One region of the Metallumcola ferriviriculae genome, then DNA from elsewhere that is predicted to be linked to it. Evidence: riboswitches for the same ligand, from Rfam matches in the RefSeq annotation. Region 1 holds a riboswitch; the other holds the start of a gene.
The links. A riboswitch is a leader RNA that binds a small molecule or an ion and turns the genes downstream of it on or off. The one in region 1 is predicted to bind thiamine pyrophosphate.
Positions count from the first base shown of each region.

Region 2: another riboswitch for thiamine pyrophosphate. It lies ahead of thiT (energy-coupled thiamine transporter ThiT); the one in region 1 lies ahead of thiS (sulfur carrier protein ThiS).

Region 1 is NZ_CP121694.1:1,443,894-1,451,779, forward strand. Features, by position in the region: gene thiE (thiamine phosphate synthase) at 36-1,055, opposite strand; gene thiH (2-iminoacetate synthase ThiH) at 1,080-2,183, opposite strand; gene MFMK1_RS07200 (thiazole synthase) at 2,183-2,959, opposite strand; gene thiS (sulfur carrier protein ThiS) at 3,060-3,254, opposite strand; TPP riboswitch at 3,367-3,466, opposite strand; cobalamin riboswitch at 3,564-3,748, shown strand; gene MFMK1_RS07210 (ECF transporter S component) at 3,844-4,323, shown strand; gene MFMK1_RS07215 (AIR synthase related protein) at 4,313-5,068, shown strand; gene MFMK1_RS07220 (sulfurtransferase TusA family protein) at 5,194-5,439, shown strand; gene MFMK1_RS07225 (DUF362 domain-containing protein) at 5,560-6,681, shown strand; gene MFMK1_RS07230 (YlbF/YmcA family competence regulator) at 6,737-7,081, shown strand; gene MFMK1_RS07235 (SHOCT domain-containing protein) at 7,164-7,406, opposite strand; gene pglX (BREX-1 system adenine-specific DNA-methyltransferase PglX) at 7,577-7,886, shown strand, end outside.
Region 2 is NZ_CP121694.1:1,681,344-1,689,229, forward strand. Features, by position in the region: gene MFMK1_RS08490 (ABC transporter substrate-binding protein) at 1-332, shown strand, start outside; gene MFMK1_RS08495 (ABC transporter permease) at 420-1,115, shown strand; gene MFMK1_RS08500 (ABC transporter ATP-binding protein) at 1,118-1,849, shown strand; gene MFMK1_RS08505 (sulfite exporter TauE/SafE family protein) at 1,901-2,254, shown strand; gene MFMK1_RS08510 (thiamine diphosphokinase) at 2,257-2,907, opposite strand; gene thiT (energy-coupled thiamine transporter ThiT) at 2,961-3,548, opposite strand; TPP riboswitch at 3,544-3,646, opposite strand; gene MFMK1_RS08520 (Sir2 family NAD-dependent protein deacetylase) at 3,729-4,256, shown strand; gene rnhA (ribonuclease HI) at 4,392-4,838, shown strand; gene MFMK1_RS08530 (gamma-glutamylcyclotransferase family protein) at 4,875-5,300, shown strand; gene MFMK1_RS08535 (flavodoxin family protein) at 5,496-6,116, shown strand; gene MFMK1_RS08540 (glycosyl hydrolase family 18 protein) at 6,304-7,659, opposite strand.

The sequences.
Region 1 (7,886 bases):
ACTTATTGTGGTGCCTGACACCACGTGTCACTTATTTATTCTAGCGCACTGTGAAGGGCAGCCACCTTTTGCTCAATTGAGTGGGCGCCTGCCAGTTCTGATATAATGGCGAAACATTTACCGCCGTGCTTTTTTACCTGGGCGATATTTTCTTCCTTGATTCCGCCGATGGCTACATGGGGAATACTGATATTTTCTGCTACCCATTCCAGATATTTCAGACCGCCTGATTTTTCTAAGTTTTTCTTGGTGTTAGTGGAGAATATGGGACCAACGCCAATGTAGTCTGCACCGTCTGATACTGCTGCCTTAGCCTGGTCGGGGTTGTGGGTGGATACCCCTATGATCATATTGCCTGCGATTTGTCGCACTTTTTTTAGCGGTAGATCATCCTGCCCGATGTGTATACCGTCAGCAGTCACTGCCAGGGCAATATCCAAGTCATCGTTGACAATAAAAGTGGTACCAGCTTCTAGTGTCAGGCGGCGTATGGTCTGACACTGGTGATATTTTTCCAGCTTGGATTTTTCTTTTTCTCGGTATTGGATGACTGTGATTCCAGCAGCAATCATTTCCTTTGCTAAATCTACATTGGTTTTTCCGGTGGCAAAAGTCTCACCTGTGATACCGTAGATACCATCAAAGACTACTCTCTTTAAAGGAAAGTTTTTTTCCAGTTGATAAGCGCTGAAGCGGAGAGTTTCGTAGACTTTGGATTGCTGGTTATATCCCAAGATTTTCAAGTGTTCTTCGATACTTCTAATACCCTCTTGGATACGCTTAAAATTTCCTGTCACTAAATCACTGATATTTCCTTTATTGTCCCAGGTGGTGGCAGCAGATACACTTAATCCTATATCCCCGGCAGCATTCCGATAATTTGCCAGGCGGGGATGGCTAAAACTCTTGCGTATCCGGTGTCGCAGTTCTCTCAGGGAATTAGTGGTGTCAGGATTTTCAATAATAAACCGGGAGATATCCTCTAAAACTCTAACACCTTCCGCTACCCTGTTGATATTGGCATCAATAATTCGGTAATAATTCAGTTTACACACCTCGCTTAATTCGGCTAGGTTTTACTAAAAACTCATCCAATCCTTAGAAACGGGTTGATAACCCTTGGCCAGTATGGCTTGTTTCATTTTTGCAACATTTCTATTATCAGCTATTTCAAACTGTCCTTCACCCTTATCTTCGGAACTATGTCCGCCTACTTCCGTGCTTACCCCGGCGGACATTTTAGTAACGCCCAGAGGTATTAAATGGTCTCGGTATTCCTGCCGTTCCCTGGTGGAAATGGTTATACCGGTGTAGGGAAGAAAGATGCGCAGGGCAAGCATAATTTGTACCAAGCTTTTATCATTGACCGGGAAGATATCTTGGAAAGTTCCCGCATGAGGACGGATGCGGGGCAGTGAGACACTTACTGCTACATCGGGATATTTATTTTGTAGGTAATCGGCATGGAGGCCGGTGAAAAAGGCTTCTTTACACCACTCATTTAATCCCAGCAGTGCCCCGATATTTACCGAGCGTATTTTTGCCCGGCATGCTCGTTCCGGAGCATCTAGTCTAAAGCTGTAGTTTCGTTTGGGTCCCGCCAGGTGTACCTTATCGTAGATACCTTCGTCGTACACTTCTTGATAGACGGTTAAACTATCCACACCGGCATCGATTACCTGGCTGTATTCCTGTTCTGTTAGAGGATAGATTTCGATGCCCACGGAGTGGAAATGTTTTTTTAATATCCCGGCAGCCTTTGCTATGTAGGAAACCGGTGATTGAGCTGGGGACTCTCCTGTTAAAAAGAGGATATGTCTTAATCCAGTAGCGGCAATGGCTTTGGCTTCCTGTTCTATTTCTTCCGCGGTGAGTTTTTTTCTTTTAATACGGTTGCCTACATTAAAACCACAGTAAGCACATTTATTGATACAATGGTTAGCAATGTACATGGGTGTAAATAGGAGAATTGCCTTGCCGAAATGCTGCAGGGAAAGCTTTTGTGCCTTCTCTGCCATGGATTCCAGGTGCTTCTCCGCCTGAGGAGAGAGTAGTGATAAAAAGTCATAGGCATTTATTTTATCCTTGGCGAGTATCCGCTCAATATCTGTTGTTGTGATACTACTGAAGAAAGAATTAAAATCAAAGTCCTTGTGTGCCAAATAATATTGATAAAAGCTCATTATTTGTCACCTTCGAAGAGAAAACCGGTTAGGGGAGAGGAGGCTTGGGCGTATCGAGTTTTTGCGCCCATCTTTGCGAGATAACCCATACGACCAGCTTTAACTGCTAAAGAAAAAGCTTGGGCCATCTTTACCGGGTCAGCAGAAGTGGCAATGGCAGTATTGACCAACACCGCTGAAGCACCCATTTCCATGGCCTCTGCTGCGTCTGACGGTTTGCCCAGCCCAGCATCGATAATAACCGGCACCTCAATTTCATCGATAAGAATGCGTATCAGTTCCTTGGTCTTTATGCCGCGATTGGTACCAATGGGTGCACCTAGCGGCATTACCGCTGCTGCACCCGCTTCTACCATTCTTTTTGCTGCCATTAAATCAGGACTCATGTAAGGCAGTACTTTAAACCCTTCTTTAGCGAGAATTTCCGTAGCTTTGATGGTTTCTTGGTTGTCAGGCAGCAGGTACTTATTATCGGAAATAACTTCGATTTTCACCCAATTTCCCGCCCCCAATGCCCTGGCTAAGCGGGCGATCCTTACCGCTTCATCGGCATCCCGAGCACCAGAAGTGTTGGGAAGGAGAATACATCCCTTGGGGATATATTCAAGAATATTGTCCTCATCAGCACCGATGTCCACTCTGCGCAGTGCCATGGTGACAATCTGGGTTTCACAGGCATTAATTACTTTAGGTATAATCTGCTTACTGGGAAATTTACCTGTGCCGATTAATAGACGGCTGTTTAATTCTACGCCCCCGATAGAAAGAGGGTCCATATGATCAACTCCTTTTTATAACAGTCAAAAAGCCTTAACTAAAAAAAGCGTTAACTTTGGGGAAGGCATCAACTCAATAAGGTTTATGCCCGAAATTGACCTAGCCTCCTCCTACAAAACTGATAATTTCTATTTTGTCTTCGGCATCAAGAATTACTTTCTCAAAGCGTTGTGCAGAGATAATTTCCTGGTTTACTTGTACTACAACCCGTTCCGCATTTATCTTGAGTTTTTTTAACAGGGCGGAGATAGTGGTACCTGACGGAATATTCATTTCCTTACCATTGACTATCATACTATACCTCCTTTGCTTAAAATGAGTTGCACCCTCCTGCGTCAGAGCAATATTTAATACAGGTTGTTAAAATGCGATAAAAAAAGAAAAAACCTGCTGTAGAAAAGCAGGTATAAAAGATTTCAAGCTTCCCTACGGTAGTACTAACTACATCAGGTTAAAGGGTTAGGAAATATTTCCTTCTCAGCCAAAGGGCACCCCCAGCGGTAGTATTTAATTTTATTAAATTATATCCTGAAAGTAAGGGGCTTGTAAAGAAAGTTAGTTAACTGGCAGGAAAATTTTAGTTTGTGTTGAATTTTCATTTAAAGTTTAATAAGACTTATTGGTGCCCGTCATGGGAGAATAGGGAAGTTCGGCCTAATATTTAGGTAAAGGACGCGGTCCCGCCGCTGTAGTAGGGTTACGAAAGCTCCGAAACCACTGGTTTTGCCGGGAAGGGGAGTGATTAGGCAGCCCTGAGTCAGAAGACCTGCCAATAAGTGAGATTTTAAGCCCCCGCGGAAAGGGGTGATGGAGTTTAGGATGATGGAAAAGTCCTTGGGAAACCAGGGGCTTTTTAATTTTTTTAAAACGAAGGGGGATTTATATGTTAACCAAAACCGTCACTCGTGTTGGTATTTTTGTAGCATTAAGTGTTGTAGGTGCGTTTTTAAAGGTTCCCAGCCCTACTGGAACCGTGGCATTTGATTCTGCGCCGGGGTATTTTGCCGCTGCAGCCTTCGGCGGTGCTGAAGCAGCACTGATTATATCCATCGGTCATCTAGTATCATCTGCTTTAGTGGGCTTCCCGTTGTCATTACCGATTCATTTCCTTATTGCCGTACAGATGGCGCTGTTTGCCTATCTTTTTGGGTTTTTAGTACGTAAAGTGAACGGTTATGCAGCGATAACTTTGACCACGCTGGCCAATGGAATCCTGGCGCCTCTTTCTTTGGTACCTATGAACGGGTGGCCTTTTTTCGTGGCCATGCTGCCCCCCCTGTTGGCAGCTTCCTTTGCGAATGTTTTGTTGGCGTACATTATTTATAAGTCCGTGCGGAAAGCTGGTATAGACGTTGCCGGATAATAAGCGGGTGCGTGATTTAACCCTGGTGGATTTGGGTCAGCAGACTTTGATAATAGGATGTGATTCTACCGGGGCTGTAGGCCCAAAATCCGGTGATCAGCTGCAGGTGAGCGGGGAACTGCTGGGAAGAATGATAGCTGTTGTTCCTATAATGGAAGTAATGGCCAGCGGTGCTTTACCTGTGGCTATTATAGACACGTTGAGCGTGGAGATGCATCCTACCGGGGAAAATATCCTTAATGGCATCAAGAAAAGTATTGAGGAAGCTGGGCTGCCGCTATCACTTATTAATGGCAGTACGGAAGAAAACTTTCCTACCAGTCAGACCGGTATGGGTGTAACGGTGGTGGGCGTTGCCGAGCGGAATGATTTGAGAATCGGTTCTTCAGTGGATGGGGATATAGTTTACTTAGTGGGTAAACCTTTGGTGGGTGCGGAAGTGCTTGATAAGCCGCGTCTTGTCGCCGGTATCAAGACCCTGCGTTATTTACTGGAAGTTACAGAAATACATGAAATCCTGCCGGTAGGTTCTAAAGGTGTTGATTATGAACTTAAACTGTTGGCGATAACCGCCGGATTATCTTTTGAATATCTTCTTGGCGCCGATAAGGTAGACATGCAAAAGTCTGCCGGCCCGGCAACATGTGTGCTTGCTACCGGAGAAAGGGAGGCTGAAAGGTATTTAAAGGAATTACATTTACCGGTAACCCCCATTGCAATACTTAAACCCGATATAACGTTTTAAATGAAAGGCCGTTATTGATTTGCGGCCTTTCATAATTGTTAAAGACTATTGGGAAATGGTATTATAATGGTAATTAATGATTTGTAAAATAAAATTCAAGTTTTAAGTGTTTTAGGAGGAGACTAATGCAATTTGACCGGGAAATTGACCTTAAAGGTGAAGAATGCCCAATGCCATTTGTGAGGAGTAAACTGGAACTTGAAGAGATGGAGCTGGGGCAGGTGCTGCGGGTAATTGTGGATTATTCGCCGGCAGTGGATAATGTGCCTAAGAGCCTAGAAATTCAGGGGGAAAAGGTGTTAAGTGTAAATAAGATCAATGATACTGATTGGGAGATTATAGTGAAGAAGACGTATGAACCTGGTAATTAATATGGGATTTTTTAATGTACGGGAAATTATGGGGTATGGATAATTTTCTATTAGATGCCGAGAGGCATGAAATGTTTTTGTTCAGAGGGGGTGTTGCGTATTTTACGGGGAGGAGCATGGATGGATAAACTTTACGTGATGTATGGGGATCAAGCCGAAGAAATGGCCGTTAAAATTATGTCTGCTCTAGATGTTCAGCAGGATATTGCCCAGCTTGGCAGGCAGAATCCCCTGATCGGTATCAAACCTAATCTGGTGGTTTCTCAACCGGCACACTGGGGTGCTACTACCTCGCCGGAGTTAGTACGGGGTGTAATAAAGTACTTACATGAATATGGCTACAAAAATATAATTATTTTGGAAAGTGCATGGGTGGGAGATAATACTGAGGACGCTTTTCGGGTTTGCGGCTACAAGGATATCAGCGAGGATTTTGGGGTGGAACTGATCGACCTGAAAAAAGATAAAGCCCAAGAACTTGACGTAGAGGGTATGAAAATAAATGTATGCGGTAAGGCTTTAGGAGTAGACTACCTTATTAATATGCCGGTGCTTAAAGCACACTGCCAGACAAAAATGACCTGTGCATTGAAAAACCTAAAAGGCTGCATCCCGGATAAAGAAAAGAGACGCTTTCACACCATGGGACTTCACCGACCTATTGCTGCATTGAATAAGGTTATAAAGACAAATTTGGTAGTGGTAGATGGCATTGTGGGCGACCTCACTTATGAAGGGGGTGGTAACCCGGTGCAGATGAACCGGGTAATTGCCGGTACGGACCCGGTGATGGTGGATACATATGCAGCGGAATTGATAGGCTACCAGGTTGATGACATTCCTTATATAGGTATGGCGGAAGAATTAGGTGTAGGTTCTGCGCAATTAGTTAGGGAAGATATTGATGAATTGAATTGCCTTGGTGATGCGCCGGCAGTAGGAGAAATTTTGGCCAGCCAAGAGGCGGACCGATTAGCTTACTGGGTTTTGGAGCAAAAGGCCTGCTCAGCTTGTTACAGCAGCTTAATTCACGCATTGCAGCGTCTTAAAGATAAAGGCAACCTGGAACAGTTAACAGAAAAGGTTTACGTCGGTCAGGGATTTAAGGGGAAGGAAAAGAGTGGTATCGGTGTGGGTACATGTACAGGAAAGTTGACTAAAAATGTGACCGGATGTCCGCCTACTGCTAAAAATATTGTTTCTTTTTTGGAAGCATATTTAATGGCAGGGAACCAAAGTTAGGTAAAAATATTTAAAGGATTTATTATTCTTATCAAGAATATGGGGCTAGTGGGAGGTGAATATCATTAGTTTAGACACGAAAGCAAAGGAATTTGCACAGGCAGTTAAGGAAACAGAAGAGTATTCCAACCTAAATGCGGCTCAAGCTCGAATTAAGCTGGACCCGGTGGCCCAGGAATTGATAAATGAACTGGAAGAAAGCCAGCGGCGCATCCAAGAGGGTCAAGCCCAAGGACAACAGGTGAATAGTGAGGTGCAGAGTTTCCAACTTCTGCAGCAGAAAGCTATGGCCAATGAGACGCTAAAGCGTTTTTTCCAGGCTCAACAGGATTTTAGTAAGGTGATGGAAGAAGCTAACCAGATCATCACCAACGAACTATTTGGTCAAATTAGTTCTTAATTTATTCAATAAAAAAACCGCGTCCCTTTAGTTAGGGCACGCGGTTTTTTTAAACCAAAAAATATAATTTTGGTAGGGCGGGCTATTTCTTTTTGAGGTTGCTGCGGATTGTATTAAGTTCTTCGTCAGAGATTTCTCCCCGAGCATATCTCTCTTCGGCAATTTCTATCGCGCCCATATGACCGGTCTTTTGCTGTACGCCGCCGGATTGGACAGCGGCCCGAACAGCCCAGTAGATGATCAATCCGATTATTAGCAAAGGTACTAACATATAGAAAATGCCTAATAAACCCGCACCGTAGCCCATACCGTAGCCACCCATCATATCAATCACTCCCCTTAGATTTTCTATTATAGTAATTAGTCTATCAACAACTTGTGATAAAAATGTGGAGTTTATTTGATTAAATTATGTAGTTTGCTCAAGTTAACTGCTTGAGTAAAGCATCTATTTGGTATACTATGGAAAAAAAGTTTGGTAGTAACGAGGTAATTATGGACCGAAGTAAGATTAAAAAATTTGCCTATAAGGCGAAAAGAAGAATATTGGCGCATACTGACCGGGGCATAGCTTTGCGATGGTATACCTACTTTACTGTGTGGTATTTCATAAGAACAAACGGTTATCTTCCCGGCAAGGTGGATTTTTTGCCTAGGCAAATTCCTGTGGAGGAATTTATTGCTGATTGTTCCCGACTAGAGGGCCTCTTCCCCAGGTTGTTTACCGGACAGAGGGAAGCACTGGCTTCATTTCCTCAAGCATTGCTGAGCGCACAAGGTTGTTTAATGGATCTGGCAGGGGAGT
Region 2 (7,886 bases), 240 kb from region 1:
CGGCTATTGAACCTACCGATGACTGGTACCTATCCTTAGGGCAAGGTATGGGAGATACACTGCGAGTAGCCAATGAAAAGCAGGCTTATACCTTGTCCGATCGCGGAACCTACATTGCAATGAAGGATAAATTAAACTTAAAAGCATTGGTGGAGGGCGATCAGATAATGTTTAACCAGTATGGCGTTATGGCCGTAAATCCGGAAAAACATAACGGTATTAACGCTGAGGGTGCTGATGCTTTTATCCAGTATATGCTTTCGCCGGAAACCCAAGTAAAAATAGGTGCATATAAGAAGTATGGCGAACAGCTATTTACTCCGAATGCCTAGCAGATAATGGACATCCCCGCCGGAACCTATGTTATACTTATCTAAAAAGGTGCAGGTGGGGTTTCTTTATTGAAGGAGGTTGATGGGGTGGCCGAAATTTGGGCCGGATTGGCACAGGCTTTAACGTTAATTATGACACTCAACAAGGAACTATTGGGAATAATATTTTTGTCACTTTATGTTTCCGGGGCTGCTGTGTTAATCGCGGCAGCATTAGGTATCTCCATAGGTGCATGGATCGGTATTCGTGATTCTAGGCGTCTGCGGTGGTTGGAAAAGACAATTTACACTTTAATGGGACTGCCGCCGGTGGTGGCAGGATTGTTGATATACTTGCTTCTTGCCAACCATGGTCCTTTGGGGCCTCTGGATTTGCTTTTTTCTCCGGCCGCTATGATTATAGCGCAGACGGTGCTGGCCGTACCTATAATCACAGGACTTACTATGGTAGCGGTGAGGGATAAAAATTCAGAAGTTAGGGAAACAGCCGTTACTTTGGGTGCTTCCGCCAAGATGGTGGCTTTTACCGTTATTAAGGAGGCTAAACGGCCCATAAGTGGTGCCGTAATAGCAGGTTTTGGCCGGGTTATTGCTGAAGTAGGTGCGGTGATGATGGTAGGCGGTAATATTCAGGGTCATACTCGCGTAATGACTACGGCAATTGTTTTAGAAACACGCAAAGGAAATTTTGAACTGGCTATTGGTCTGGGTATTGTTCTTCTAGCATTAGCATTTATAATCAATTCCCTATTGTATACGGTTCAACGAGAGGGAGGAAATTAAACTTGCCTGCTTTTCAACTTGAAGGTGTTACTAAAGAGTTTAAGGGTAAATTGGTGTTGGATATCCCGGAGTTAGTGATTGAGCATGGCTGTATTTATGGCATTGTGGGGCCTAGCGGCGCTGGAAAGAGTACACTGCTGCGACTGCTGAATCTACTGGAAATACCGAGCACAGGTCGGATATTTTTTAATGGTATTTCCACTGACACAAATACAAAGTCTCGGCTTAACTTAAGGCGAAGCATGACCATGGTTTTTCAAAAACCAGTGTTGTTTGCCACATCAGTACTTGATAACGTAACATACGGCTTGACAGCACGAGGCATATCTAAAAGCACGGCCCGTCGGGAAGCATTTTATGCACTGGAAAAGGTGGGTTTGAAAGAATTTACCCAGCGTAACGCCCGTTCATTATCTGGTGGTGAAGCCCAGCGGGTTGCCCTCGCTAGAGCTGTAGTGCTTAAGCCTAAAGTGCTGCTCTTGGATGAACCTACATCCAACTTGGATCCTGCGAACGTAGCAATAATAGAAAAGATCGCCCGAGATTTAAACCGGGAACGGGGTACCACGGTGATGATGGTAACTCATAATATTTTTCAAGCTAAAAGATTAGCGGGAGAAATAATATTTATGTATCAGGGTCGGGCGGCGGAGAGTGGCCCAGTTGAAAAAATATTTCAAAACCCCGATGATAATCGCACTAGGGCCTTTCTTAATGGCGAGATGATTTTTTGAAAGCTTTTCACATTTGGTTGATGTGGTATTAGAATATTGCGGGGTGAGAAAATGCACTTTACGGCAATAATTTTGCTTGGATTGTTGGCAGGGGTACTCAGCTCGCTGCTGGGTATTGGCGGTGGGATAGTCTTGGTCCCCGGCATGATTTATCTATTGGGTTTGCCGGTGGATAAAGCAGTAGGAACATCCCTGGCCATTATTCTTCCCACTGCGCTGGTTGGTGTATACCGGCACACTACCTATGGCAACGTAGACTGGAAGGCGGGTTTGCTAATAATTGTCGGTTCAGTAACCGGGGCTTGGCTGGGGGCTTGGTTAAGCAGATTAATACCGGCGGAAATATTGAAGAAATTGTTTGCCGGGCTTATCGTTCTGGTGGCAATTAAAATGTGGCGTGGCTAGTTTTATGCGTGTGCTTGGCGTGTAAATATGGCCAGCAAGTCACCTGATGTAACTGATACTGAGGCGCAATTACCGCTAAGCTCATTACTGATACCTCGTGTTGTGCCCAGATGGATTGAAGCGTTATCCAGGGGATACTTCATTCCATCCAGGGTGACGCCGCTGACACATTCTGACAGGGGGAGGAGCGAAAGCAAATCGCCGGGTTCTCCCTGGATAGATAGATGTGTCCCCACTAAGCGAGCCCAGCCTGTGTCAGTAAAAATAGTTAACTGCAGACCTAATTTTTGGGCGGCGAGACACAAAAGAACGTTGGCAAGGGAATGATCTAAGCGGCTCCCTAAAGCGCCAAACAACAGAACTTTACTAAAACCTTTTTTTGTGCAGTAATGCAATGCCAATTCTGTATCTGTTTGATCCTTTTCCACGGGATGTTGTTGGATAGGCACACCCATTTGTTCCATGGAACGGCGGGCAGCTAAATTAATAGAATCCAAATCGCCCAGCAGCACGTGGGGTTGGATGTTCCAGCGGGTTAAAATACTTGCCGCACCGTCCACACAAACGATAAAGTCCGTCTCCATTATTTGTTTTTTATTTTGTTCCAGTAAGTCCAGATTGCCGTTGGTGATAATGGCTGCTATTTTATTCATGTTATCCCCTCGGGTACTAGTATAGTCCAATGTTTGATATTATAAAAGTAACTTCACTGAGACATAGGTTGCATTTCTTGCATAAAACCTTTTTGTTTGGTTAGGATGGCCATGACCGATACCGAAAGAACTAATTCAGGCAGCAAATATGAGCCGTTATAAATCAAGGAGTAAATCCAGACGTTCTGACCTACGGGTGTATATTCGGCAAAGAAAATTACGCCTGACAGTACATGTGCAAAACCTCTGGCTAGGGTGGCAGCGGTAATACCAAAGTAGAAATGCTTTCGCCAAAGGCCTGTCAGTCCCAACAAAGTAAACGCTATCGGATAATCTAATAGGGCTTGCATCGGGTAATAAATTTTAGCACCCAACAAGAGTTGGCCTACTCCGAATAACAGTCCGCCGATTAGACCGGTACCCGTCCCCCAACGAATTGCCAAAATAAATATCGGTATCATTTCCAAAGATACCGAGCCGCCCTGGGGCATTTCAAAGAGCTTCAGCATATTCAGTGCCATAGCCAAGCCAACCAACATTCCTGTTTCAACCATCATGCGTATGTTTTTCAAGGTTACTCCCCCTCGTATTTGCCCGCCAAAGTAAAACCACAGACCAACCAAGGCCTGCGGTATAACCATCTAAGGTCCGCTTCCCTCCGCTGGTATTATCCAGTTCAGGTACAAAGGGTCGGTGGCAGTAACCACTCTCTCAGCCAAAGGCTCCCCCAGCGAGCATAATGTAATTTTGTTTCTATCATAATACTATGGAGACGTTAATGCAACTATTACATCTTTCTTATTCTGTGATTTACTTGGGAGGTGTTTATCTTTAAAACTGTGGTTCTCACTGGAGCGGGGATTTCCCTTAGTGCAGGAATTCCCGGGTATGATATGCATTGGCGGGGCGTGCCATTAAGGGTCATGCTTACCCGGCAGTGGGCTAATGCACATCCAAGACTATATCGGGAGCTCTATCAAGAGATGCTTACCTGGATGGATAAAGAACCGACCAAGGCGCATTATGCTATAGCTAAAGCAGGGATTCCCGTGGTAACGGAAAATATAGATAGGCTTCATCAGAAGGCCGGGTCAGAGACGGTAATAGAACTGCATGGCAACCTAAAACAAGGAATAGCTTTACTGGGCGACCCAATTAGGAATTGGGAAAAGGCCAAAGACACTGTTGCCGCTGCAGATCATCTCCTGGTAATAGGTTGTAGTCTTGATGTTAAACCTGCCGGAGATTTGCCTAGTGCAGCTAGGGAGCAGGGTACTCAAGTTTCTATTATTAATGAGGACGCTGACCAGGCTGTTCCCGCTTGGTTGAAGAGGCTTAAGCTGACCTGAGTATCTTTCCAAAAAATGGTATGAAAAGCAGGACTTTTTATTTTTATTAGGGAATTATTAATATACGACCAATACACCAGGGTTTGAAATTGATAACAGGAGGAAAAGCCATTGACGGAGCAGAAAAAAATAATTATGTACACAGACGGCGCTTGTTCGGGGAATCCCGGACCCGGCGGATATGGAGTAGTGTTATTATATAAAGGCCACCGAAAAGAACTTTCCCAAGGATATAAGAATACTACAAATAACCGAATGGAAATGATGGCGGTCATTAAAGGGTTGGAGGCAGTAAAAGAGCCCTGTGCTGTAGATGTTTACAGTGATTCAAAATACTTGGTGGATAGTATTAATAAGGGTTGGGCTGCCCGTTGGCGGGATAATAATTGGATGCGTAATAAAAAGGAAAAGGCTTTAAATGTAGACCTATGGGGGAAATTGCTATCGCTTTTAGATAAGTACCAAGTAAGCTTTTACTGGGTTAAAGGGCATGCCGAAATTGAGGAAAACGAACGCTGCGATTTTCTAGCTACAGAGGCCTTAAAAAACTCTGATTTGTTGGAAGATACTCAGCCGACTTAAAGTTTTTTTCGTTGAGGGCTGCAGGGGGTGAACTGCATGAAGAAAGGGTATGTATTCGTTTATGGTACTTTGATGGACGGTTTCTGGAATTATGAAAAACATCTTAAGCCTCATGTAATTGGCAAATGGGAGGCATGGGTGTCGGGCACGCTCTATCATCTTCGAGAAGGATACCCTGCCCTATTGGAGGGTGACAATCCGGTTTATGGTAACTTAGTGCAGTGTCGACAGTTTGACAAAGCTATTGCCATCTTGGACCGGCTTGAAGGGTATCATGGACCCGGACATACCAATCTTTACGAACGAATCACCAAGGCAGTATTTCTTCACGACGGTGAGGTTTTTGAGGCATTTACCTACGTGTATAGTCCTGCCCGCCTTCATGAGGTAGAAAAATTTGGGATTTTAATCCCCAGTGGCAGCTGGCGTGAATACATAGAAGAGAGAAAGGCCGTAAAGTAATAAAGATTTCCCTGGCCCCGTTTAATACGGGCCAAATTTATTTAGATGACTTTATTTTAATGGAATGATGCAGGAAGAAAGATTCTTTTCAAGAAAATATAGTTTATACATTAGTGGTTATGAAATTAATTGTAGCATTTATGGACCAGTCATTATAATGATTAAAGCAGACAAATTTCGGAGGGAGGAATTCAAATGAAAATCGTTGCTATTAACGGCAGCCACCGTAAAGGTAAAAATACGGCAAAAATGTTGGAAACGGTGCTAGAAGAAGCGTCATCACTGGGGGCTGAAGTAGAGTTAATGGAGCTTTGCGATTATGACATTAAGCATTGCTTATCTTGTAATAAATGTCTTCGCCGACCTGAATGCTCAATTAAGGATGACGATATGGCTCCGTTGGGGGAAAAGCTTTTGGCTGCAGACGGGATTATTCTGGGGTCGCCTGTATACTGGCATAATGTCACTACCTTGATGAAAAACTTTATGGACCGGACACGTTATATGCATATGACAGCTAACCTGTTAGGAGGAAAGGCAGGTGCTGCAGTAACCCATGCAGGGCTGCGTAACGGTGGTCAGGAAGCATGCCTGGCAATAATGGAGAATTTCATGAAATCCCAGGGATTGTTGGTGGTTGATGACCGCAACGCCGATGGCGGCATACTCAGCGCCGGCGCTACAGGAACCATGCTTGCCGATTATCAGGACGGGAAAGTAAGTTTTCGTAAAAGTGTAGAAGAGGATGAAATAGCCATATCCGCTTGCAGGCAGATAGGACGCAATATGGTTCATTTATTAAAAAGATTAGACTGATAAATCAAGCGCCCCTCATAAAGAGGGGTGCTTTTGCCAATAAGTGACAAGTAGTGACAGGTGGTGCCTGACACCCAATAAGTGACCCAATAAGTGACACCTCAGACAGGTGGTGCCTGACACCAATAAGTGACAAATAAGTGACACCTGTAGTTTCTGACATCGGAAGCGTTGTCTTTCTGTTGTATCATTGTTTTTGGAAGTATTGATCAATTACGGGCCAGTATTTAGGATCTTCCATACCAATCCGCCAGATACCGATACCTTTAATATTATATTTTTTGACCAACTCTAATTTGTGTGACAAGCTGGAGGCATTTTCAAACCAGACCTGATGTTTTTTGCCATCTTTGTCCCAATAAATATAGTAAGGTGCCTTAGCTTCATTATCCCAACGAATTTTTTGTTGTGACGTTGCTAAAGTTTGCTGGGCAAGGGCGTAGGAAATATACTTTGGTGACTTGGAGCCTTGGGTCCAGTCAAAGCCGTAAGCAGGTATCCCCATAAAAATCTTGCCTGCTGGTATTTGAGTGAGAGCATAATTGATTACTTTTTCTACCCAGCCAACCGACGCAATAGGTCCGGGGTCGCTGGCATAACCATGTTCGTCGTAGGTCATCAGCACCACGGTATCTGCGTACTTTCCGATGGCCGCATAATCAAACGGACCTGACCAGGAGTTGGACCGGTCATCCCGGGTTTTGGCAGGCACCGAAATCGTAATTGTATATCCCAATGGTTTTAAGGTCTGATACATCTCCTGCATCAACTTGGAAAAGTTGTCTCGGTCATCCATACGAAAGTATTCCATATCCATGTTAATACCGTCAAAATGGTATTTTTCTAGAATATTTTCTAAATCATTAATGAAGTGAGCACGGCCTTTTTCTGTGGATACCATTTCATGGGCTAAATTTCGGCTGGTGGCGGAACTGCCATATAGCAGATTGTGTACCACTGCCAGCACCTTAATTCCTTTATCATGGGCTGTATCAACTATCTCTTTAGCCTTCATGGGCTTAAAGGCGGAAGTCCCGGACTTAAATAATTCGACATGTCCGGAGCCTTTTGCTGCATCTAAGCGGAACCAAAAGGGAGCAACCCAGTCAATGCTATCAGCTTGCTTGACCAGAGTATGGTAAGAGCTGGGCAGGTATCCTTCATCATTAGTATAAAAGGATAAAACTTCTTTGGACTTGTCTGTTGTTTTGTTAGCGAAATTATTTTTCTTACTTATAACTTGACTATTTCCCATGGTGTTGGCTGCCTCATTTAAGGCATTATTTTGGTGCTTGTCCGCTTTGCCATTAGGAACTGCTTCTTCAGGCGAACTCTCCTTGGGTGGGCTGTCCAGGTCTTTAGTATCCTTGGATGCGCTGTCTGTGTCTTTAACACGTATGTCAAGCGAATGATCAATTTTTATAGGATCTGTCGTCTGGCTGGCCTTTGGGCTTGGTGTATTAACTACCCCGATAAGTGCCGTTGTGCATCCGGTAATTAACAGTAATACTATCAACAACAGTAACCAACTTAGTCTATTCAAATTATCTCCCCCTCCCCAACTTTGAGATTAAATCGCATACTATCCATTTTAACTAACAACAACCCATATTTCATGACCAAAATAATGACAGAAGCAGATGATGTTGACTCTTCACCCATATGTTGGCAAGCTTACTGTTGATGGTACGTTACTTCTTTGCAAAAATAGCTATAATTGGTTAACATTGAGATTAAAGCAAGCAGAATTCAGCATAAGAAATTAGAAAC